3 regions of the Aminobacter sp. NyZ550 genome follow, and region 2 is predicted to be linked to each of the others. Evidence: predicted binding sites of a transcription regulator. Region 2 holds the regulator's gene; each other region holds the start of a gene.
The links. The regulator PhoB, encoded in region 2, activates phosphate uptake and scavenging genes when phosphate is short. The targets are predictions, from matches to a motif close to TGTCATNNANCTGTCAT.
Positions count from the first base shown of each region.

Region 1: N7E70_RS19525 (esterase-like activity of phytase family protein) is a predicted target of PhoB. The motif match lies at 6,221-6,237, and genes of this name have one in related genera.
Region 3: N7E70_RS28820 (putative 2-aminoethylphosphonate ABC transporter substrate-binding protein) is a predicted target of PhoB. The motif match lies at 6,630-6,646, and genes of this name have one in related genera.

Region 1 covers NZ_CP114190.1:3,922,302-3,930,367, reverse strand. Annotated here, with positions in the region: gene bcp (thioredoxin-dependent thiol peroxidase) at 169-636, opposite strand; gene N7E70_RS19540 (DUF3971 domain-containing protein) at 740-4,144, shown strand; gene tyrS (tyrosine--tRNA ligase) at 4,251-5,504, opposite strand; gene N7E70_RS19530 (GNAT family N-acetyltransferase) at 5,664-6,194, shown strand; gene N7E70_RS19525 (esterase-like activity of phytase family protein) at 6,308-7,666, shown strand; gene N7E70_RS19520 (GNAT family N-acetyltransferase) at 7,704-8,066, opposite strand, start outside.
Region 2 covers NZ_CP114190.1:1,472,516-1,480,581, forward strand. Annotated here, with positions in the region: gene pstA (phosphate ABC transporter permease PstA) at 1-621, shown strand, start outside; gene pstB (phosphate ABC transporter ATP-binding protein PstB) at 639-1,460, shown strand; gene phoU (phosphate signaling complex protein PhoU) at 1,499-2,203, shown strand; gene phoB (phosphate regulon transcriptional regulator PhoB) at 2,302-2,991, shown strand; gene N7E70_RS07360 (ROK family protein) at 3,018-4,259, opposite strand; gene xylF (D-xylose ABC transporter substrate-binding protein) at 4,509-5,549, shown strand; gene N7E70_RS07370 (sugar ABC transporter permease) at 5,690-7,042, shown strand; gene N7E70_RS07375 (ATP-binding cassette domain-containing protein) at 7,064-7,852, shown strand; gene N7E70_RS07380 (CHASE domain-containing protein) at 7,973-8,066, shown strand, end outside.
Region 3 covers NZ_CP114191.1:334,666-342,731, reverse strand. Annotated here, with positions in the region: gene hmgA (homogentisate 1,2-dioxygenase) at 1-499, shown strand, start outside; gene N7E70_RS28840 (fumarylacetoacetate hydrolase family protein) at 520-1,536, shown strand; gene maiA (maleylacetoacetate isomerase) at 1,536-2,171, shown strand; gene N7E70_RS28830 (putative 2-aminoethylphosphonate ABC transporter permease subunit) at 2,175-4,187, opposite strand; gene N7E70_RS28825 (putative 2-aminoethylphosphonate ABC transporter ATP-binding protein) at 4,189-5,349, opposite strand; gene N7E70_RS28820 (putative 2-aminoethylphosphonate ABC transporter substrate-binding protein) at 5,427-6,449, opposite strand; gene N7E70_RS28815 (DMT family transporter) at 6,712-7,551, opposite strand; partial or broken gene N7E70_RS28810 (aldehyde dehydrogenase family protein) at 7,703-7,933, opposite strand.

The DNA.
Region 1 (8,066 bases), 2.4 Mb from region 2:
TCGGCTGGTCCCGATTTAACGTAGGAAAAGCCAGAGCAGGATGATGATGGGGATGGGAATGCCAAGCATCCAGAGGATGACGCTGCGGAACATCTTTCTTCTCCCGTTGATGGTCGTCTGGATGAGAACGTCGGGAGCGGGCATCGGTTCCGCAGCGCGCGATTTTCGCTAGAGCGCCTTCACCGCCTCCAGCACTTCGGCGGCATGGCCTGATACCTTCACCTTGCGCCAGATCCTCGCGATCTTGCCGTCGGCACCGATCAGGAAGGTTGAGCGTTCGACGCCCATATACTTTCGGCCATACATGGATTTTTCGGTCCACACGCCATAGGCCTCGAGCGCCTTTCGCTCTTCGTCGGCAACCAGATCGATGCCAATTTGGTGCTTGGCCTTGAATTTGTCGTGTTTCTTGGCGCTGTCGGGCGAAACACCGATGACCACCGCTCCAGCCTTTTCGAACTGAGGCTTGAGTTGGGTGAAGTCGATCGCCTGGGCGGTGCAGCCCGAGGTATCGTCCTTGGGATAGAAATAGAGGACAACAGGTTTGCCGCCGAAGTCGGAAAGCGTCAGAATGCCCCCGCCGTCGCGCGGCAGCGTGAATTGCGGGGCGGTTTGGCCTGTCTCGAGTTCAGACATATCGATACCCTTGTTTGAAGTTACGGGGTGAGCCGGCAAGGATGTCAGGTTAAGAATGCCGGACTTGGATTCGTCCACGACCGAAACGACTACGGGACATAGCGTGGATCAGGAAGTGCCCCGGCACGAGAAAATCCGGTTCAGGCGCGATGAGATTACCGATCTCGGCGCCATGCCGTCGGCTGCGGGCCAGGAACTGCCGCGTCCACGTATCTCCGTGCGGCGGCGTGCCGGCCATTGCGTGCTTGCCGCAGTGGCTGTCCTTGGCTCGCTTGTGCTTCTGGCAATCATCGCCATCGAAGCGCTCAGCTACTCCGGTTTCGGCCAGGACAGGCTACGTGCAGAGGCTGAACATGCCATCGAGGGACTTGCCGGCGTCGATGTTGACGTCTCGATGGGGCAGGCGCGGCTGACGCTCGATGGCCTCAGGCTGATCGCGGTCGAGGTTCCCGACGTCAGGCTCACCCGCGCGGATGGCTCGCCCATGGCCGAAGCCGGCCTGATGCGCTTCGGCATCCGGCTCGTGCCGTTGCTCACCGGCAATGTCCGCCTCGGCAATGCCAGCATTTCCGATGCAAGGATCGTCGTCGATGCGATGCCGGCCGCCGGCGGTTCGGACTGGAGTACCGTGCTGCGCAACGAGCAGGGCCTCGTCGATCCGCAGAAGCTGCTGGACGAGACGTTCCGGGGCATTCGCCGCGGCTTTGACGCGGTCCAGTTCGATGCGATGCGCGAAATCGCGCTCGGCAATGTCGATTTCGTCCTGCCTTCCGGCGGTGAGGTCAAGGTCGTGCGCGTCATCGACGCTTCGCTCGCCAAGACCCGCTCTGGCGAGCTGCGTATCGCTGCCAATTTCGACGTCGATGGCCGCGATGTCGAATTGGCCGCCGCGGCCCGGCGCGACAGCGCCGCCAATCGGGTCGCAGCCCTCGATGCGACCGTGTCGATGACCGACCCCTTCGCCGGCAAGGCCGACATTCCGGCAGCCAAGGCAAGCCGCATCGGCTCTGCCGAACTGACGATCACCGGACAGGAGGGCATCGGCGGCGACGGTTCCGAACTGATCGCCAAAGGTTCGATCGGCAAATCCACATTGGATCTGCACGAACGCGGCCAGCTTGTCGGCGACGTCACCGTCGACCTTCGCCTTGCCGGCGGCGAAAACAAGCTCGACATCCGCAAGCTGCTGGTCTCGACCGGCCGCTCGACATTCGATTTCGCCGGCGGCTTCGGCCCGCGCCCGGCGACCGGCAATGCTTCCGACAATCCAGCCTATCGCTTCGAGCTGATCAGCCGCGACTCGCGCCTGGCGCCTGATGAATCGCCCGAGCCGGCGCTCAGTTTCCTGGCGCGGATCGCCGGCACCTACGACGTGGTCACCAACACGCTCGCTGCCGAGCAGATCGGCCTGAAATCAGGACCGGGCGGCGAGGCGCTCGGCAAGGCGTCGGTGCAGTTCGTCGACGGCAAGGCGCCCGGCATCTTTGTCGCCTTCACCATCCATGACATGTCGGTCGCGCATGTGAAGCAGCTGTGGCCGTGGTTTTCGGCCCGCAATGCCCGGCTCTGGGTGCTGCACAATCTCTATGGCGGCCGTGTCGTCGACGGCAACGTGCAGTTCGACGTCAGGCCCGACCGTCTCGGCAACGGCGTGCCGCTCAACGCCCAGGAAGTGTTCGGTCGTTTCGAGATCGACGGCTCGCGCTTCGACGTCGCCGGCCGCATTCCGCCCATTCGCGATGCCAGGGGCATCGTCGAATTCCACGGCAACGACGTCGACGTGTCCTTGTCCCAGGGCACCGTCTTCATGCCCAGCGGCCGCACCGTCGCCGCCAGCAACGGCACGCTGAAGGTCGTCAAGGCCAATGTCATGCCGGTCATCGGCTCGCTCGATATCGATGTCGATGGCAGCGCCGATGCAATCGCGGAACTCGCTTCCTATGAGCCGATCAATGCCATGCGCCACGTCGGCATCCTGCCGGAGGAGCTGACGGGCGACGTCACCGGCAACGTCAAGGCCGACATTCCGCTCACCAGCGGCATCGACACCGACAAGCTCGATTGGAAGGTGGCGCTCGATTATGACGGCCTGGCTGTGGCCAAGGAGTTCGACGGCCAGAAGCTGTCCGACGCCGACGGCAACATCACCGTCACACCAGACAAGGCCGTCATCGTTGCCAAGGGCAAGCTCAATGGTGTTCCGGCGGAACTCGACCTTGTCGAGCCGCTGCGCGACAATGGCATCGATAAGCAACGCAATGTCCAGTTCGTGCTCGACGACAAGGCACGCAACGCGCTTGTTCCCGGCCTGTCCGACATGCTCTCGGGAACCATCAAGGTCGATGTCGAACAGCCCGAACCCGGCAAGCGCCACATCGTGGCCGACCTGACCGCGGCCAGGCTCGATCTGCCATGGGTCGGCTGGAGCAAGGGGCCGGGCATATCAGCCGAGGTGTCGTTCACCATGACGTCGGATGGCGACAGGTCGACGCTGTCCGACTTCAACCTCGACGGAAAGACATTCACCATCACGGGCGACGTCGCGCTCGCCAATGGCAGCCTGTCTTCGGCGCGCTTCAACAAGGTGCAGCTCAACCGCGGCGACGACGTCGCGGTCAACATCAAGCGCTCGGGCAAGGGTTTTGCGGTCCAGGTCAAGGGCAACTCGCTCGATGCGCGCGCGCTGATCAAGCAGTTCATGTCCGACGTCGACAGTGCGACGAAATCAGCCGGTTCAAACTCCATTTCGGTCACTGCCAATGTCGACACTCTGGTCGGCTTCAGCGGCGAGAAGCTTTCGGGCGTTACGCTCGAGTATTCGGGCTCCGGCTCAAAGGTCGGCGGGCTCAAGGTCGACGCGACAGCCAGTTCCGGTGGCCAGATCACCGTCAGCAACGTGCTTCAGGGCGGTGGCCGCCGCCTCGACGTGCGATCCGCTGACGCCGGCGCCATCCTGCGCTTCCTTGACGTCTATGCCCGCATGCAGGGCGGATCGCTGGCGCTCGCGCTGGAATCCTCAGGCGACGGGCCACTCAAGGGCCAGGTCGATGTGCGCGAATTCGTCGTCGTCGATGAACCGAGGCTGGCCTCGATCGTCGCCAGCAAGCCGGCCGGCGACAATCGCAGCCTTAACCAGGCGATGCGTAAGGACATCGACGTCTCCAAGGTGAGGTTCGAACGCGGTTTCGCCCAGATCGACAAGCGCTCGAAGTACCTGGCATTGGACAAAGGCGTCCTGCGCGGGCCGCTGATCGGGACGACGTTCCAGGGCACGCTCTACGACCAGCAGGGCCAGATGAACATGACCGGCACCTTCATGCCGGCCTATGGCCTCAACCGCATCTTTGGCGAGCTGCCGCTTGTCGGGGTCATTTTGGGCAACGGACGCGACGGCGGCCTGATTGGCGTTACCTACAAACTCTCGGGCGATGCCAACGCGCCCAAGCTGCACGTCAATCCGCTGTCCGCGATCGCGCCCGGTATCTTCCGGTCGATCTTCGAATACTGAGCACGCAGGCGGCACCTGTCCCCAGACATGAAAATGGCCGGCATTGCCGGCCATCTCGGTTCCTGCGGGGGGCGTTACGCCGGGCGTTGATTACGCCAGGCGTTGATTACGCCGGGCGCACCAGAATGTGCTTCTTCTTGCCGAGCGACAGCTTGACCACGCCTTCCGGCGTCAGGTCGGCGGTCGTCACCGCGCGACGCTCGTCGCTGACCGACTGGTCGTTGATGCGCACAGCACCGCCCTGGACGTGACGGCGTGCTTCGCCGTTCGAAGCGGCCAACCCGGCGCGAACGACAAGCGACAGCAGCCCGATGCCGGCCTTCAGCTCGTCGCCTGGCACCTCGACCGTCGGCAGCGTATCGGCGAGCGCGCCTTCCTCGAAGGTCTTCCGCGCCGTCTCGGCCGACTGTTCGGCTGCCGCGCGGCCGTGCAGCATCGCGGTCACCTCGGTCGCCAGCACCTTCTTGGCGTCGTTGATCTCCGAGCCGCCAAGGGCTGCCAGGCGCGCGATCTCGTCGAGCGGCATCGCCGTGTATAGCTTCAGGAAGCGCTCGACATCGGCGTCCTCGGTGTTGCGCCAGTACTGCCAGAAATCATAAGGCGACAGCATGTCGGCATTGAGCCAGACGGCTCCGTTCATCGACTTGCCCATCTTGGCGCCGGACGAGGTCGTCAAGAGCGGCGAGGTCAGCGCGTAGAGCTGCGGCGTACCGAGGCGGTGGCCCAGGTCGATGCCGTTGACGATGTTGCCCCACTGGTCGGAGCCGCCCATCTGCAGGCGCAGGCCGTAGCGCTTGTTGAGCTCGACGAAGTCGTAAGCCTGCAGGATCATGTAGTTGAATTCGAGGAACGACAGCGACTGCTCGCGGTCGAGGCGCTGCTTGACGGAATCGAAGCTCAGCATGCGGTTGACCGAGAAATGCTGGCCGACATCGCGCAGGAATTCGAGATAGTTGAGCGGCAGCAGCCACTCGGCGTTGTTGACCATCATCGCATCGCGCGGACCGTCGCCGAAGGTCAGGTAGTTCGAAAACACCTGCTTGATGCCGTCGATGTTGGACTGGATCAATTCGGGCGTCATCAGCTTGCGCGCCTCGTCCTTGAAGGACGGGTCGCCGACCATGCCGGTGCCGCCGCCCATCAGCGGCACGGGGCGATGGCCGGTCTTCTGCATCCAGTACAGCATCATGATCTGGATCAGGCCGCCGGCATGCAGGCTCGACGCCGTCGGATCGAAGCCGATATAGGCCGACACGGTTTCCTTGCGGAACAGATCGTCGAGGCCGGCGTCATCCGAGGTCTGGTGGATGAAGCCGCGCTCGGAAAGGGTGCGCAGGAAATCGGACTTGAAGGCGGACATGGTTTCTCTCTCGGCGGACGATTGGTACGGCAGATCCGGCTTTGGATCGGCGACGCCAGCGCTTTAGCATCTGAAGTGCCAGAATCACAAGGATTGCCAACCGTCAGCGGCGTCCCTTGTGGTGCCGGAAACGACTGCGGTGCATGGATGGACGCCAACATGACGGATGAAACGGTTCTCGAGACACCACGGCTGTTGCTCCGGACGTGGCGCGACACCGACCTGGACGATCTCGTCTGGCTGCATTCGCAGGTGCAGGCGTCGCGCTATCTGTCGATCACCGGCCAGCCCTGGACACGCGACGAGGCTGCCGGCCGCATGAGGGGCTGGGCCGAGGAATACCGGCTGCACGGCATCACCAAACTCAAGCTGCAGCGGCGCGAGGACGCGCGCTTCGTCGGTCGCGCCGGTTTCTCCATGTTCGCCGCTACCGGCCAGTTCGAACTCGGTTATGCCATTGCCCCGCAATTCTGGGGCAATGGCTACGCCACCGAGATAGCCGCAGCCCTGGCCAACTTCTTCTTCGACCGCAGGATAGGCGATCACTTCATCGCCTTTGCCCATGTCGACAACGCGACGTCGCTGAACGTGCTGGAAAAGATCGGCATGCGCTTCCAGCACACCGGACCGATGAACGGGCTTGAGGCCCACGTCTACACCATGAGCAGCACCGACCCGCGGAAGCGCTAGGCGGTCCTGCCGCCAGCGTCAGGGGACTTCATCAAAGTTTCACCGAGGCGTCACCTGCCCGACATGGCCCGGACCTAGCTGGAGGGCGTTCCTTCAACCAATCGGGGTCCAACATGCGACGCTCTCTCTATCTGGCTGCGGCTGTTCTCGCGCTTACCACCGCCTCCGCCTTCGCGGAGGAGACGGAATTCAAGGCAACGCTTGCCGGTCACGCCATCCTGCCGGCGAACACGATCATTGCTTCACCCGAAAACGCGCCGGAGCACCTGCGCAGCTCGGGCAAGTTCACCACGCCCGACCGCAAGCGCGCCGAAGGCCTCGGCACTGTGCCGGGCAAGGACGGCGTGCGCCCGACCGGCTTGTCGCTGCCTTTCGACGGCCAGCCCGTCCAGGGCTTCTCCGGCATCAAGGCCGTCGGCGACGGCACGTTCTGGTCGCTGTCGGACAACGGCTTCGGCAACAAGCTGAACTCCACCGACGCTGCTCTGATGCTGCACCACGTCTCATTCGATTGGGACAAGGGCACGATGAACCGCATCAAGACCCTGTTCCTGACCGATCCCGACCGCAAGGCGCCGTTCCCGATCGTGCTCGAAGGCTCCGACACCCGCTTCCTCACCGGTGGTGATTTCGACGTCGAATCGATCCAGCCGGTCGCTGATGGCTTCTGGGTCGGCGAGGAGTTCGGCCCGTATCTGCTGAAGTTCGATCTCGACGGCAAGCTGACCGACGTCATCGACACCGTTGCCGAAGGCGAGCCCGTCCGTTCGCCCGACCATCCGACGCTGACCCTGCCGGGCAATCCGGTCGCCAAGAATCCGGTCTTCAACCTCAAGCGTTCGGGTGGTTATGAAGGCCTTGCCATGTCCAAGGACGGCTCCAGGCTTTTCGGCATGCTCGAAGGGCCGCGCTACATGGCCGACGGCGAAGTCGAGAAGGTCGACGGCAAGACGGCGCTGCGCGTCATCGAGTTCGATGCCGCCAAGAAGGAATGGACCGGCCGTAGCTGGCTCTATCCGCTGGCCGACGGCGGCGAGGCGATCGGCGATTTCAACATGATCAGCGCCACCGACGCACTCGTCATCGAGCGCGACAACGGCGCCGGCACCGCCGACAAGGCCTGCGCAGACGCCAACGCCCCTAAGCCCGACTGCTTCGCTCGCGCGGCCAAGGTCAAGCGCATCTACAAGATCGAGATGACTGACGACAATGTCGGCAAGGCCGTGCGCAAGGTCGGCTACATCGACCTCATGAAGATTGCCGACCCCGACAACAAGAAGCGCCAGGGCGGCGGCGAGGGCTTTTATGATATGCCCTTCGTCACCATCGAGAATGTCGATCTCGTCGACGAGAGCCACATCGTCGTCGGCAACGACAACAACCTGCCGTTCTCGGCCGGCCGCTCGCTCGACAAGGCTGACGACAACGAATTCGTCCTGCTTGAAGTTGGCGACTTCCTGAAGGCCAAGTAAGGCAACATCCGGGCCGCCTTGGCGGCCCGGATTCATTCTATGAGATTCCGACCCCAAGTGGCTTTCGGTACAACAGGAATCCGTCGTCCGGCTTCTCGGCCTGACGGACAAAGCCGCAGCTTTCGACGCAGGCGATGGAGGCGAGATTGTCGTTTTCGATTTGGCCGTCGATATGGGTGTAACGGCCGCTGACATGCGCGACCAAGGCCGCCAGCACACGTTTGCCAAGCCCTCGGCCGCGTTGGCTGGGGTCGAGCACGATCAGCAGGCTGATGCCGCCGTCGTCCTGCTCGTCATATTGCAACACGGCAAGCGGAGTGTCGCTCGCACCATGCGTGGCCACGACAAGATGGGCCGGACTTGCCGGATCCGTGACATAGGCGAACCAGTCCGTGCCGGG
Region 2 (8,066 bases):
ATTTCCTTCCCTATCGGCGTTGCCGCTGCCCTCTATCTCGAGGAATTCGCGCCGAAGAACCGCTGGACCACGCTGATTGAAGTGAACATCAACAATCTGGCGGCGGTGCCCTCGATCGTCTTCGGTCTTCTCGGTCTTGCGGTGTTTCTCAACTGGTTCGGGCTGCCGCGTTCGGCGCCGTTGGTGGGCGGCATGGTGCTTGCGCTGATGACGCTGCCGATCATCATCATCGCCTCGCGCGCTTCGCTGCGGGCGGTCCCACCTTCGATCCGTGAGGCTGCCCTTGGCATTGGCGCATCCAAGGTCCAGACGGTGTTCCACCATGTCCTGCCGCTGGCGATGCCAGGGATCATGACCGGAACAATTCTCGGTATGGCCCATGCACTTGGTGAGACCGCGCCTCTCCTGATGATCGGCATGGTCGCCTTCATCGTCGACATCCCGGGCGGCTTCACCGACCCGGCCACCATCCTGCCCGTACAGATCTTCATGTGGGCGGATTTCCCCGAACCGGGCTTCCAGCAGAAGACGTCGGCAGCAATCCTGATCCTGCTCGCATTCCTCGTGTTGATGAATGCCATTGCCGTGATCCTGCGCAAGCGCTTCGAGCGGCGTTGGTAGACAAGGAACATCTTGCTATGAACATCATGACCGAAAAGACCCTCGAAGAGGTAGTGAGCTCCGAGATGAACAAGCCAAACGAAGCCATCAAAATGCGCGGTGACAAGGTCATCGTGCACTACGGCGAGAAGCAGGCGTTGTTCGGCGTCGATCTAAATATCCGGGAGCACCAGGTGACGGCGCTGATCGGCCCGTCGGGCTGCGGCAAGTCGACCTTCCTGCGCTGTCTCAACCGCATGAACGACACCATCGACAGCGCTCGCGTCGGCGGCAAGATCACGCTCGACAATGAAGACATCTACGATCCCAAGATCGATGTCGTCGAACTGCGTGCCCGCGTCGGCATGGTGTTCCAGAAGCCGAACCCGTTCCCGAAGTCGATCTACGAGAATGTCGCTTACGGCCCGAAGATTCATGGCTTGACGCGCAGCAAGGCCGAGCTCGACGCGGTTGTCGAGTCCAGCTTGAAGAAGGCGGCACTTTGGAACGAGGTCAAGGATCGTCTGACTGAGTCCGGCACCGGCCTGTCGGGCGGGCAGCAGCAGCGCCTGTGCATCGCGCGCGCCATCGCCGTTTCGCCCGAGGTGATCCTGATGGACGAGCCGTGTTCGGCGCTCGACCCTATCGCCACCGCCAAGGTCGAGGAGCTGATCGACGAACTGCGCGAGAACTACACGATCGTCATCGTCACGCACTCGATGCAGCAGGCGGCGCGCGTGTCGCAGCGCACGGCGATGTTCCACCTCGGCTATCTCGTCGAGGAAGGCCCGACCGACAAGATGTTCACCAACCCCGACGACAAGCGGACGCAGGACTACATCACCGGCCGCTTCGGCTGAGTGGGTTTCGTCGCGGCACACGATACGAGGAAGAAATCATGGGCGAACATACAGTCCGGTCCTTCGACGAAGAACTTCAGCACGTCGACCAGCTCATCCGCGACATGGGCGATCTTTCCGGCGCAATGGTGGCCGGCGCCATCCGCGCGCTTCTCACGTCCGACCAGGCACTGGCGCAAAACGTCGTTGCCGACGATACGATCATGGACGCCAAGCAGCGCGATCTCGACAATTCGGCGATCACGCTGATCGCCAAGCGCCAGCCGATGGCGCAGGATTTGCGCGCCGTGGTCGGTGCCATCCGCATGGCGGGTGACCTCGAGCGCATCGGCGACCTCGCCAAGAACATTGCCAAGCGGGTCGGCGCCGTCGGCCAGTCGCCGACCCCGCGCAATCTCTCGCATTCGATCGATGCGATGGCGCAGCTGGTGCTTGGCCAGGTTCGCGGCGTCGTCGATCTCTATGTCGCGCGTCAGGCCGAGGGCCTGAAGGATCTGCGCGCCGACGACCAGAAGATCGACATCCAGTACACCGCCGTGTTCCGCGAACTCCTGACCTACATGATGGAAGATCCGCGCAACATCACGGCCTGCACGCATCTGCTGTTCTGCGCCAAGAACCTCGAGCGCATCGGCGACCATGTCACCAACATCGCCGAGAACGCCTATTTCGTCGTGACGGGTACGCAGCTGCCGCTGAACCGGCCCAAGGTCGACGAGACCACGACGACGGTTCCGGCCTGAGCATTTCCGCAACCGCATGCGTTTGGCGCGGGGGCGCTGCATAGGTTAAATCAGCGCATGGTCCAGAAGCGGCCATGCGCAAGGACAAGGTATAGCCAATGATCGCTCCCAAGGTCATGGTCGTCGAAGACGAAGAGCCGCTGGGCGTGCTGCTTCGCTACAATCTCGAATCCGAAGGCTATCAGGTCGAGGTCGTCACGCGTGGCGACGAGGCCGAGATCCGGCTCCAGGAAAACGTGCCCGACCTGCTGGTGCTCGACTGGATGGTGCCGGCGCTGTCGGGTATCGAACTGTGCCGCCGGCTCAGGATGCGTCCCGACACCGAACGCCTGCCGATCATCATGCTGACGGCGCGGGGCGAGGAAAGCGACAGGGTGCGTGGCCTTTCGACCGGTGCCGACGATTATCTGGTCAAGCCGTTCTCGACGCCGGAATTCATGGCGCGCGTCAAGGCGCTGCTGCGCCGGGCCAAACCCGAGGTGTTGTCCTCGGTGCTCAAGGTCGGCGACATCATGCTCGACCGCGAGTCGCACCGCGTCTACCGCAAGAAGAGCGAGATCAAGCTCGGGCCGACCGAATTCCGCTTGCTCGAATTCATGATGCGGCACCCGGGCCGCGTGTTCTCGCGCAGCCAGTTGCTCGACAATGTCTGGGGCGAGACGATCTATATCGATGAGCGCACCGTTGACGTGCATGTCGGGCGCCTGCGCAAGGCGGTCAACAACGGCCGCATGCCTGACGTGATCCGGACCATCCGCGGTGCCGGCTACGCCATCCGCGAGGACTGAGCCGCTTCGGGCTCTTTTCCGCTCAGCTAGGCGACGTCGGCACCGGCACGGCGTGGAGCCGTGCCTGCGGCAATGATCTCCTGATCAACGGCAAGCAGCGCGCGCATCATCGCGCCCTCGCGTTTGAGTGGAACCTCGTTGGGTTCGGTGTCGAAGGAGATCGCCTTCGAGTGCAGCCCGCCCGCCGTCTTGGCGATGGCCGCGCGCACATGTGGCTCCATGATGTCGAAGGCGGTTGCGCCGACGCCGACGAAGGCGAGGGGGGCGGGGTCGAACAGCGCAAACATCGAGCCGAGACCAAAGCCGATGGCTTCGCCGGCCTTGCGGAAGGCCTCGCGTTCGGGGCCATCATGGTCACGTGCCGCATCGGCCACGGCCCTGATGTCGTCGTCGGACAGGTCGGCCAGCGGCTCGGCATTTTCGTCGCCAACCCTTGCGTTGCGCCAGATGGCGTAGTTGCCGGCATAGGCCTCGATGCAGCCGCGGCGGCCGCAGCGACAAAGCGCGCCGTCCGGGCGATGGATCATGTGGCCGAACTCGGCACCCGACGACTGCGTGCCGGTGAACAGCTCGCCCTTGATGACGAGGCCCATGCCGATGCCGTGCGAGAGCAGGATGGCGATGAAGTCGTCGCGATAACGCATCGGATCTCGCCAGCGGAGGGCCTCGGCGATCATGTTGCAGTCGTTCTCGACCGAAACAGGTACGCCGAACTCCTGCTCCAGCCGGTCGGCGAAGGGGATGTCGTCGTAGCGGGTGATCGGAGACCACAACAGCTTGCGCGAGGCGGCGTCGGTGATGCCCTGGACGGCGATGGCGATGCGTAGAACGGCGCCGCCCGAAGTGCCGGCCCTGTCGATCAGGCGCCGGACCATTCCGACGCATTCGTCGACCAGCGCCTCGGCAGGCATCTGCTGCGTGACAAGCCGCCGGGTCTCTTCGGTCACGGTGTTGCCGGCATAGTCGATGATGGCGGCGGACAGGCTGTTGAGCGAGAGCACGACCGCAACGACAGACGCAGCGTCGGCATCGAGCATCAACCCGACCTGCGGCCGCCCCCGTTTCATGGAGACGGGTTCGCTGAACTTGGCCTCGGCAAGGATGCCTTCTGATATGAGATCGGAGGAAATAGTCGAGATCGTCGAATGGCTGAGGCCGGTGGTGGCGGCGATTTCGGTGCGCGATGGCTGGCTGGCTCGGCGAACCGCGGATATAACCATGGCGCGGTTGCGCCGTCTCAGATCGTCGTGACGTATGCCGACCGACATGTGCTCGTCTTCCTCCCGGCGAAGCGCTGCCCTTCTTAAGCGGCAGTCCCTTACGCGCCAAGTGATTGTGACAGAGCCAGCGCCAAATGTCTCTATTTATTTCGGGCTCCGAAAAAAATAAGGAGCGCTCGCGAAACCATGTTGACAGTGGCCGGGCATTGAGTCAGTATTTTTTCGAGGCTCGAAAAAAAGAGCTTCTCCAAGGGCTATCGCGAAGTAGGCGCGCCCATTGGGCGCAGGGAGGAAATAATGAAAAAGTTTACCACCGCCATCCTGGCGGGCGTTGCCATGACTCTGTCGCTTACGGCAGTGACTTCGGCAAAGGACAAGGTCATCGGCGTCTCCTGGTCGAACTTCCAGGAAGAGCGCTGGAAGACCGACGAAGCCGCCATGAAGGCCGCCATCGAGGCCGCCGGCGACAAGTACATCTCGGCTGACGCGCAGTCGTCGCCGGCCAAGCAGCTGACCGACGTCGAAAGCCTGATCTCGCAGGGCGCCAACGCCCTGATCATCCTCGCTCAGGACGCCTCGGCCATCGGACCGGCTGTCGACAAGGCCGTCGCCGAAGGCATTCCTGTTGTCGGCTACGACCGCCTGATCGAGAACAAGGACGCCTTCTACCTGACCTTCGACAACAAGGAAGTCGGCCGCATGCAGGCCAAGGGCGTGTTCGCCGCCAAGCCTGAAGGCAACTACGTCTTCATCAAGGGCAGCGGTGCAGATCCGAACGCCGACTTCCTGTTCGCCGGGCAGATGGAAGTGCTCAAGGAGGCCGTCGACGCCGGCAAGATCAAGAATGTCGGCGAGGCCTATACCGATGGCTGGCTGCCGGCCAATGCCCAGAAGAACATGGAACAGTTCCTGACCGCCAACGACAACAAGATCGACGCGGTCGTGGCTTCGAACGACGGCACCGCCGGCGGCGCGATCGCAGCGCTTCAGGCACAGGGCCTTGCCGGCTCGGTGCCGGTGTCGGGCCAGGACGGCGACCATGCCGCGCTGAACCGCATCGCGCTCGGCACTCAGACCGTCTCGGTGTGGAAGGACGCGCGCGAGCTCGGCAAGAACGCCGCCGAAATCGCCTCGCAGCTCGCCGATGGCAAGAAGATGGAAGAGATCGCCAACGTCACCAAGTTCAAGACGCCTGGCGGCCTCGAGCTGAACTCGGTCTTCCTGACGCCTGTTCCGATCACCAAGGACAACCTCAACGTCGTCATCGACGCCGGCTGGGTTGGCAAGGACGTGGTCTGCCAGGGCGTGGCGGCCGGTTCGGTCGCAGCCTGCAACTGAGATCGGTTCGATCCGGTCGGTCAAACGCCGCGGCTTGCCCGCGGCGTTTTTCAAAAGCGCCCGCTTCATGACATGGCGGATTGACCCTATCATGCGCACACCGGCTGCCGCTTAGACGGCTATCCGGTCGGGAGGTAACAATGACAGACACGACAACCAACGCGCCGGCAGACCGAGCGCGAACGACCGAACTCAGCCCGGTCGGACGTTTTCTCAAGGCAACCGAGATCGATACGCGCATGCTCGGCATGGTCGGTGCGCTGCTCCTGATCTGGGTCGGGCTGCAGGTGATTTCGAGCTTGCGCCTTGGCGTCAACCCGTTCGAATTCGACAGCCGCACCTTCCTAACCGCTCGCAATCTGTGGAACCTGTCGGTGCAAGCGTCTGCCGTGGCGATTATGGCGACCGGCATGGTGCTGGTTATCGTCATGCGCAATATCGACCTGTCGGTCGGGTCGGCCGAAGGCCTGATCGGCATGGTGATGGGCTTTGCCCAGGTGCATTTCCTGGTCAAAGCCGTCGGTCTCGAACTTGGTAATCCGTGGATCTGGGCGTTGGCACTTGCCATTGGTATTGCGCTTGGTCTGATGATAGGCGCGCTGCAAGGTTTCGTCATCGCCTACATGGAGGTTCCTGCCTTCATCGTGACGCTGGGCGGATTGCTGATCTGGCGCGGGGCGGCCTGGTGGGTCACGTCAGGCCAGACGATCGCGCCGCTCGATGCCACCTTCCAGCTCATGGGTGGTGGTCCGCAGGGCGCCATCGGAGCGACGTGGAGTTGGATCGTCGGCCTTGTCGCATGCCTGGCTGTGGTGTTCCTGCTGCTGCGTGGCCGCCAGCAACGCAAGCGCTTCAAGTTTCCGCTGCGGCCAGTCTGGGCAGAGGCATTTCTCGGCGCCGTTACCTGCGGGGTCATCCTTGGCGCGATCTGGATCGCCAACTCCTACCCTTGGCCGATCGGTATCGTGCGTCGCTACGCCGAGGCCAACGGCATTACCATCCCTGAAGGCGGCCTGTTCATCGCCCATGGCATCGCCATTCCCGTCCTGATCGCGGTGGCCGTGGGCATCGTCATGACCTTCGTCACCAACCGCACACGCTTTGGCCGCTATGTCTTCGCCATCGGCGGTAACCCGGAAGCAGCCAACCTCGCCGGTATCAACACGCGCTGGATCACCATGAAGGTGTTCATGATCATGGGCGTGCTGGCGGCGATCTCGGCGGCAGTCTCCAGTGCTCGCCTGAACTCGGCTACCAACTCGCTCGGTACCCTGGACGAACTGCTGGTCATCGCGGCAGCGGTCATTGGCGGCACCTCGCTCGCCGGTGGCTCCGGCACCGTTGCCGGTGCCATGCTGGGTGCGCTTCTGATGCAGTCATTGCAGTCGGGCATGGTGCTGCTCAACATCGACACACCGCTGCAGAACATCGTCGTTGGCCTGGTGCTGGTCGTGGCCGTCTGGCTCGACACGCTCTATCGCAAGCGCGTCTAACGAAATCCGGGAGCCAAGATCATGGAACAGACCCGTATCCCGCTCGTCGACCTAAAGAACATCTCCATCGCCTTCGGCGGCATCCGTGCCGTCGACGATGCTTCGGTCGACCTCTATCCCGGTGAAGTGGTGGCGCTGCTCGGTCACAATGGTGCCGGCAAGTCGACGCTGATCAAGATCCTGTCGGGTGCCTACAAGCGCGACGCCGGCACCATCATGGTCCGGGGCGAGGAGGCCGCGATCTCCAACCCGCGCGACGCCAAGAAATACGGCATCGAGACGATCTACCAGACATTGGCGCTGGCCGACAATGTCGATGCCGCCGCCAACCTATTCCTCGGACGCGAGATCATGACCGCCTATGGCACGCTCGACGACGTCGCCATGGAAGCCGAGGCGCGCAAGGTGATGGGCCGGCTCAACCCGCGCTTCCAGCGCTTCAAGGAGCCGGTCAGCAAACTCTCCGGTGGCCAGCGTCAGTCTGTGGCGATCGCACGTGCCATCCTGTTCAATGCCCGCATACTGATCATGGACGAGCCGACGGCAGCCCTTGGACCACAGGAGACGGCGCAGGTCGGCGAACTGGTCAAGCAGCTCAAGGCCGATGGCATCGGCATCTTTCTCATCAGCCACGACATCCACGACGTGTTCGATCTCGCCGACCGTGTCTGCGTGATGAAGAACGGCCAGGTCGTCGGCACGGCCCGCACCGAGGACGTGACCAAGGATGAGGTGTTGGGCATGATCATTCTCGGCAAGTGTCCGCCTGGCGCAACGCCCGGACCGGGGGCAATGCAGATCGCTGCCTGAACAGGCCCTTTGCCGGCTCAGGCAGGCCGCACGTCTGGCTCAATGCACGATCGCGAAAAGCAGTTTCACCTTTGCGCGATCGTGCTTTAATGGTGCGTGGGTGACGCGAGCCAGCCGGAATTGAGAAAGTACTTCCCCAGTCTGATCTTTATCGCCGTGACCCTCGTCAGCCTGACGATGGCCGGGCTCGTGTATCTGGCGACCGTGGAGGCGG
Region 3 (8,066 bases), on a different replicon from region 2:
GTTCAAATACGACCTCAGGACATTCTCGCCTGTCGGCGCGATCCTGTTCGACCATCCGGACCCGTCAATCTTTACAGTGCTGACGGCGCCGACCGAAGAAGCAGGGACCGCCAATGTCGACTTCGTCATCTTCCCGCCGCGCTGGCTGGTGGCCGAGCACAGCTTCCGCCCGCCCTGGTATCATCGCAACATCATGAGCGAGTTCATGGGTCTGATCCATGGCCAGTACGACGCCAAGGAGGAAGGTTTCGTGCCCGGCGGCATGAGCCTGCACAACATGATGCTGCCGCATGGCCCTGATGCGATGGGTTTCGAGAAAGCCTCGAACGGCGAGCTCAAGCCGGTCAAGCTCGACCATACCATGGCCTTCATGTTCGAGACGCGTTTCCCGCAGCAGTTGACAAAGTTCGCCGCCGAACTGGAGACGCTGCAGGACAATTACATCGACTGCTGGGACGGTCTCGAGCGCAAGTTCGACGGCACGCCCGGTATCAAGTGAAGCATCAAGTGAGGACGTAGATGAAGCTCGCCACGCTGAAGGATTCCACCCGCGACGGCCGCCTTGTCGTGGTCTCCCGCGACCTGACACGCTGTTCGGAAGTCGGCCACATCGCCCGCACCTTGCAGGCGGCACTTGACGACTGGGCCCATGTCGGTCCGCGCCTCGCCAATGTCGCCGAGGGCATCGAGACCGGCTCGCAGCCGACCATGCGCTTTCATGAGCACGATGCCACCTCGCCGCTGCCGCGCGCCTATCAGTGGGCCGACGGCTCAGCCTATGTGAACCATGTCGAGCTGGTCAGGAAGGCGCGGGGCGCCGAGATGCCCGCGAGCTTCTGGACCGATCCCCTGATGTATCAGGGCGGCTCGGACTCGTTCCTCGGCCCACGCGACCCGATCGTCATGGCCGACGAAGCCTGGGGCATCGACCTCGAGGGCGAAATCGCAGTCATCGTCGACGACGTGGCAATGGGGGCAACATCAGATGAGGCGCGCGATGCCATCCGCCTGGTCATGCTGGTCAATGACGTGTCGCTGCGCGGCCTGATCCCGGCCGAGCTCGCCAAGGGCTTCGGCTTCTTCCAGTCCAAGCCGTCAACGGCGTTCTCGCCGGTCGCCGTTTCGCCCGATGAACTCGGCGACGCCTGGCGCGACGGCAAGCTGCACCTGCCGCTGCTGACCAGCATTAACGGGCAGCCGTTCGGCCGCGCCAATGCCGGCACAGACATGACCTTCGACTTCGGCCAGCTGGTGGCGCATGCTGCCAAGACCAGGCCTCTGGTTGCGGGAACCATCATCGGTTCGGGCACCGTGTCCAACAAGCTCGACAGTGGACCGGGCAAACCCGTCGCCGAAGGCGGCGCGGGTTATTCCTGCATCGCCGAGATACGCACCATAGAAACCATCCACACGGGGGCCGCTAAGACGCCGTTCCTTAGGTTCGGCGACAAGGTCCGCATCGAGATGAACGACAAGACAGGTCAGTCGATCTTCGGTGCCATCGAGCAGACCGTGACGAAATACGAGAAGGTCTGATGAGCGAGACCGTCCTGTTCGACTATTGGCGTTCGTCGGCGAGCTACCGGGTACGCATCGCGCTCAACATGCTGGGTCAGGCGTATCGCCCGGTATCGGTCGACCTGCTGGCCAAGGCGCAGAAGTCGCCCGAGCATCTGGCACGCAATCCGCAGGGGCTGGTGCCGGTGCTCGACATCGACGGCCATGCCTTTACCCAGTCACTGGCGATCATCGAATATCTCGATGAGACCCGCCATGCCGGTTTCCTGCCCTCCGATCCGCTCGGCCGCCAGCGCGTGCGCCAGCTGTCCTATGCCATCGCCATGGAAATCCACGTTGTCTGCAACACCGGTGTGATCGCCGAGCTGATGCGGCTGGTCCCGAATGGCGAGGCGGCGCGCGACGCCTGGATGCAGAAGTTCATCGGCGATGGTATGGCAGCCTTCGAAAAGCTGCTCGACCACCCGGCTACCGGCGCCTTCTGCCATGGCGATAATCCAACCATGGCTGACATCTGCTTGGTGCCGCAGGTCTACAATGCCCGGCGCTGGAACGTCGACATTTCGGGCCTGAAGCGGCTGCCGGAGATTTCCGCCCGCTGCGAAGGCCTCGAGGCCTTCGCCAAAGCCCATCCGGATCGCGCCAAAGGCTGAGTGTCAGCGCATCCGCCACGCCTGCGTCCGCTTGATCAGAACCCGCGACAGGAACAGGTGGATCAGGCGTGCGGCGGCATTGGTGTAGAAGATCATCATCGCCATTGCGGCCGCCGGTGCCACGTCGCCGGCGTCGTCCATGTTGAGCACCGCCACCGAGGCCAGCGTCGTGTCCTTGGAATAGAGGAACACCACCGCCGACACGGTCGTCATGGCGTTGACGAATATGTAGATCGAGATGTCGAGGATGGCCGGCAGGCAGACAGGCACGGTGACGCGCGCAAACAGCTTGTAGAAGGGCTGCTTGAGCGAAGCCGCCACCGGCTCGAACTCCTGGTCGATCTGCTTGAGCGCGGTCAGCGCCGTCAGGTGTCCCACCGTGTAGAAGTGGGTGATTGTACAGACCACCAGAATGGTCATGGTGCCGTAGATGGCATGCAGCGGGTTGGCCGGATCGTTGAAGAAGAAGATGTAGGCGAGGCCGAGCACCATGCCCGGCACTGCCATCGGCAGCATGGCGAGGAACTGGAACGCCGTGCGGCCGGCGCGGAAGCCGTCGGTCTTCTCGACCATATAGGCGCCGACGAAGATGATGACCGTTCCGATGACCGCCGTCAGCGCCGCCAGCCGGATCGAGTTGTAGTACGAACCCCAGCCGCCGCCATCCATGCGGTCGAAGGCGAAATGCTTGAGACCGAGGCTGAGGTCGTAGGGCCAGAGCTTGACCAGTGCCGCGAACTGGCTGGTCGCCATGATGCCGAGGATGAAGACGGCGATCAGCGAACACCAGGCGAGGCAAAGCGTGTCGAATCCGCGGTTCGGCTTGGGCTGGTAGGGCACCGAGCGCGCTGACAGCAGCGCCACCTGCTTCTTGGTCACCATGCGGTCGACGATAAAGGCGGCGATGGCAGGGACGAGCAGGATGACCGAGACGACCGCGCCCATCTCGAAGTTTTGCTGGCCGATGACCTGCTTGTAGATGTCGACGGCAAGCACATTGTACTGACCGCCAATGACCTTGGGCAGGCCGAAATCGGTGATGACAAGGGTGAAGACGACGAAGGCTGCCGAGATCAGGCCGTAGCGGGCGCCGGGAATGGTCACCGTCCAGAAGGTGCGCCAACGACTGGCGCGCAGCGAGGCGGCCGCTTCGTAGTGGCGCTGGTCGGAGATCGCCAGCGCCGTCGAGATGATGATCATCGCATGCGGGAAGGCGAAGAAGATCGAGCCGACGACGATGCCGAGCGGGCCGTAGATCGAGGCCCCCATCAGCAGATCCTTGAGCATGCCCTGGTTGCCGAACAGGTAGATCAGGGCAATGCCGGGAAGCAGCGACGGCACCAGGATCGGCACCATGGCAACAAGCTTGAAAACACCCTTGAAGCGCATGCAGCTGCGGTTCAGCGCATGAGCGAAACCGAAGGCCAGTCCGACGGTGATGATGGTGCTGACGAGTGCGATGAACACCGAGTTCTCGATCGAGCGGAACAGCGTCGGCGTCGAGAAGTAGGCGGCGTAGTTCTCAAGTCCGAGCGCCCGTGACGGCCTGAGCATCACGCGGCGGAAGTCGTTGGAGGTGAGTTCCTGCCATTCCGTTCCGGTCTGCGGCTTGAGGCCGACGAGATAGGTTGCATCAGACGTCGTGCCACGAATCTTGTACTTCACCGGGCTGCGGAAGCTGAAGTCGGGGAAGAAGCTCGTCGCCTGCAGCCGCCCGTCGGAGTTGGTGGCGAGCTTGGCCGGCGGTACCGCATCGAGTTTCTCGTTCAGTGCTGCCGCGGTGACAGGTTGGCCCCAGTTGCCGTCCTTGTCGCTGACCTGGAACTCGAAATTGGCGAGGTTGAAGCTGTAGGTCGAGAACGATTTGGACAGCATGATCGCCAGGGGCGCTGCCAGCCCCACCACCAGATAAAGCGCGATCACGACCATCAGGCCGCGCTTGATCAGCTCGTCGCGGTCGAGCCTGAGGCGGAGGCTGCGGCCGACGGGAAGGGCAGAGTCGAGAGCCATCGCCATGTCAGGCACCCCTGGGGTAGATCAGCAGCCGTTCGGCCGGCAGTTCGACCGTCAGCGCCACGCCTTCTGTCAGCGACAGGCGGCGCGCGGCATTGATCGAAAAATCGGCGATCAGGGTTTCGTTGCCGAGCGCGTGGCCGTGCAGCCGGGTGCGCCAGAACGATCCCAGGAATTCCATCTCGCTGATGGTGACGTCGATGGTGTTGGCGGTCGCACCGTTGGCGAGAGAGCCTGCGGCATGCGGAATGACGTCCTCGGGGCGGATCGCCGCGATGACCGGCGCGCCCTCGTCGAAGCCGTTCTGTGCGCAATTGAAAGTCGCCGCACCGAAGCCGACTGTGCCCTTCGACGCCCTGGCCTCGAACTTGTTGGCCTCGCCGATGAAGTCGGCGACGAAGAGGGTCGCCGGGTGGCGGTAGATCTCGGTCGGCGTGCCGATCTGTTCGATGACGCCGTGGTTCATCACCACGATGCGGTCGGCCATCGACAGCGCCTCCTCCTGGTCATGGGTGACCATGATGGTGGTGACGCCGAGCTTGCGCTGCAATTCCTTGATCTCATGGCGCAGATGGGTGCGCACCTTGGCGTCGAGTGCCGACAGCGGTTCGTCGAGCAGCAGCAGGCCGGGCGAAATGGCAATGGCGCGGGCAAGAGCAATGCGCTGCTGCTGGCCGCCGGAAAGCTGGGCCGGGTACTTGTTGCCCTGGTCGGGCAGGCCGACAAGCTTGAGCAACTCGGTGACGCGAGCCTCGATCTCGGCACGCGGGCGCTTGGTGTTTTCGAGGCCGAAGGCGATATTCTTGGCGATCGTCAGGTTGGGGAACAGCGCGTAGGACTGGAAGACGATGCCGTAATCGCGCTGCGACGGCGGCAGGGTCGAGACGTCGCGCCCGCCCTGTTGGATCGAGCCGCGGGTCTGCAGGTCGAGGCCGGCGATGGCACGCAAAAGCGTGGTCTTGCCGCAACCCGACGGGCCGAGGAAGCAGACGAACTCTCCCTCGCTGATGTCGAGCGATATGTCCTTCAGCGCATGGAATTCGCCGAAGGCTTTCCAGACGTTTGCGATTCTGAGATAGGCAGGCTTCACGTTCGGGCTGGCGGCGGTCATGGCGCTCACTTCAGTCGGAATTCGCGGCTGCCCGGCGAGGGTTTCGTGTCTCATCGTAACCATCCGGCTTGGGGGCAAGGGGCGGGCGCAGCCCGAGGCGACGCCCGCTTGTCGAGGGTGGCTGATGGAGGTCAGCTCTTCGGCTCGGACTTCGAGTCGTAGCGCTTGGTCCATTCCTCGAGGATGGCGTTGCGGTTGTTGGCCGCCCACTCGAAGTCGTTCTTGATCATCCTGGCCTCGATGTCGGCCGGCAGGTGCTCAACCGGCTTGGCGACGCCGGGCATGGCGACGACCGCATAGCCGACATTGTACATCTCGTTTGCCTTCTTCGAGACCGACCAGTCGAGCAAGGTCTTGGCAGCCTCTTCCTTGGACGTGCCGGCCACGATTGCCGACGCTTCCATGTCCCAGCCGATGCCTTCTTCGGGGATGATGATGTCGATGGGCGCACCCTCTGCCTTCGACTTGGCGGCGCGGAACTCGAAGGAGATGCCGATCACCGTCTCGCCTGCGGCTGCCATCTTGCACGGCTTGGAGCCCGAATGCGTGTAGGCGGCAACGTTCTGGTGCAGGCCATCCATATAGGTCCAGCCGTCCTTGTCGCCGAACAGCTGCAGCCAGCTCGATACGTCGAGATAGCCGGTGCCTGATGACGCCGGGTTTGGCATCACGACATGGCCCTTGTATTCGGCCTTGGTGAGGTCCTTCCAGCTCTTCGGCGCGGTCAGGCCAAGCTTCTGGCCTTCGATGGTGTTGAAGCAGATCGAGGCTGCCCAGGCGTCCATGCCGACCCAGCTCGGCGGATTGTCGCTGTCGACGAAATTGGGCTTCAGCTGGTCGGCTCCCTTGGGCGCGTAGGCTTCCAGCATGCCCTCGGACTTGAGAACCAGAAGCGAGGTGGCGGCGAGGCCCCAGACCACGTCGGCCTGCGGATTGTCCTTCTCAGCGAGCAGCTTGGCGGTGATGACGCCGGTGGAGTCGCGGATGAAGTTCAGCTTGATGTCGGGATGGTCCTGGTTGAACGTCTCGGCATAACGCTTGAGGTCTTCGGCCTCGATGGCCGTGTAGACTGTGAGCTCCGTCTCCGCCCAGGCCGCCGATGACATCAGCATCGTCGCAAAGGCGGCAAGCGCGAAGGTTTTCTTCTGGTTCATTGAAGTGGCTCCCATTTGAATCGCTTAGGCACGTTCTGATTGGGAGAGGTTTTGTCGGGCCGCGTTTTGGCTGTGCCCGTTTGCGCCTCGTCCATGGTCGATAGTGGGAACGGGCGGTCAATAAGTAAAATCTATTCTTTTTATGATCTGGTAGGCTGAGCTTATGTGATGCACAGGGTTGCGACAGGCATGTGACAAGGCTGCCGCATGCTTGTGCACGGGCGTTGGTTTTTGCACCGAAACGCAAAAGCTTGCCGGCCTGTCAGCCTGAGAAGGCGAGTGCGATCACCCCGCCGGCAACGATGACGGCTGAAAAGATGCGGGCCTGCCACGGTCGCTCGCCGAATATGAACAGGCCGATGAGGGCTGCGATGATGACGCTCGATTCACGTACGGCCGAGACCGCGCCCAGAGGCGCGATCGTCTTGGCGTAGATGACGAGGCCGTAGGCGGAGACGGCGCCCAGGCCGCCGACGAGGCCGAGCGTGACCGTCTTGCGATCGATCGTGTGGGTTGCGCCGCGGCGTCGGAACAGCACGAACAGCGTGACGGGAAATTCGAGCAGGAACAGCCAGCCCATATAGCCGAACGGGCTGTCGGACAGGCGCACGCCGATGCCGTCGATGACCGAATAGGAGGCGATCAGCACGCCGTTGATGGCGGCAGCGCCGACGGCGCGCGGATCGGCATGGGCTGCGCCGCGCTGGAAGGCGAGGAAGGCAATGCCGAAGGTAATCGCGCCAAGCCCGACCCAGCCTAAGGGCGGCAGAGTCTCGCCGATCATCACATAGGCACCGAAAGCGACAAGCGCCGGGGCCAGTCCGCGGGCGATGGGATAGACCTGGCTGAGATCACCCAGCCGGTACGACTGGAACAGGAAGACGTAGTAGCCGTAGTGGATGACCGTCGACAGGAAGATGTAGATCCAGCTCGCTTGCGACGGTGGCGTGGCGAAGAACACCAACAAGAGCCCGAGCGTGGCATGGGTGGCGGACACTGCTGCCAGGACGACGGCACGGTCGGTTGCGGCCTTGACGACGGCGTTCCAGCTCGCATGCAGCAAGGCTGCCACCAGCACGATGGTAAGGGCAAAGCCGGACATGCGTTCAGGCTTTCAGGAAGGTCGCAGGCAAGGGTAGTGTCCCGGTCGAGTACGAGCCGGCGTTAGGCAACAGCATTTCCCCTCCAAGCACATGAGGGAGCACCAGGCTCCCTCATCGACACTCATCTGATTTGCCGGCTCAAGACAAGGCTCAGACCCAGGGCAAAGAGAAGGTCTTGACGTTGGTGAAGCTTTTCATCGCTTCGATGACGCCTTCCTTGTAGCCGTTGCCCGAGTCCTTGATCCCGCCAAATGGCGACATCTCGATGCGATATCCCGAGACTTCCCAGATATTCACCGTGCCAACCTGCAGGCCGGCGATGTATTTCTGCATGCGGCGGAAATCGTTGGTGCAGACGCCTGAGCAGAGGCCGAAGATGGTGCAGCGATCGGCTCGTCGCCCGAGTTCTTGGTCGCGCCGGCGACAGCCGAATCGGCCGCCATGGCGACATCGTCATCGGACAGTTCGTTGAGGCTGATCGGTGGTAGTTACCGCCGAGTTCCTGCACCTTGAA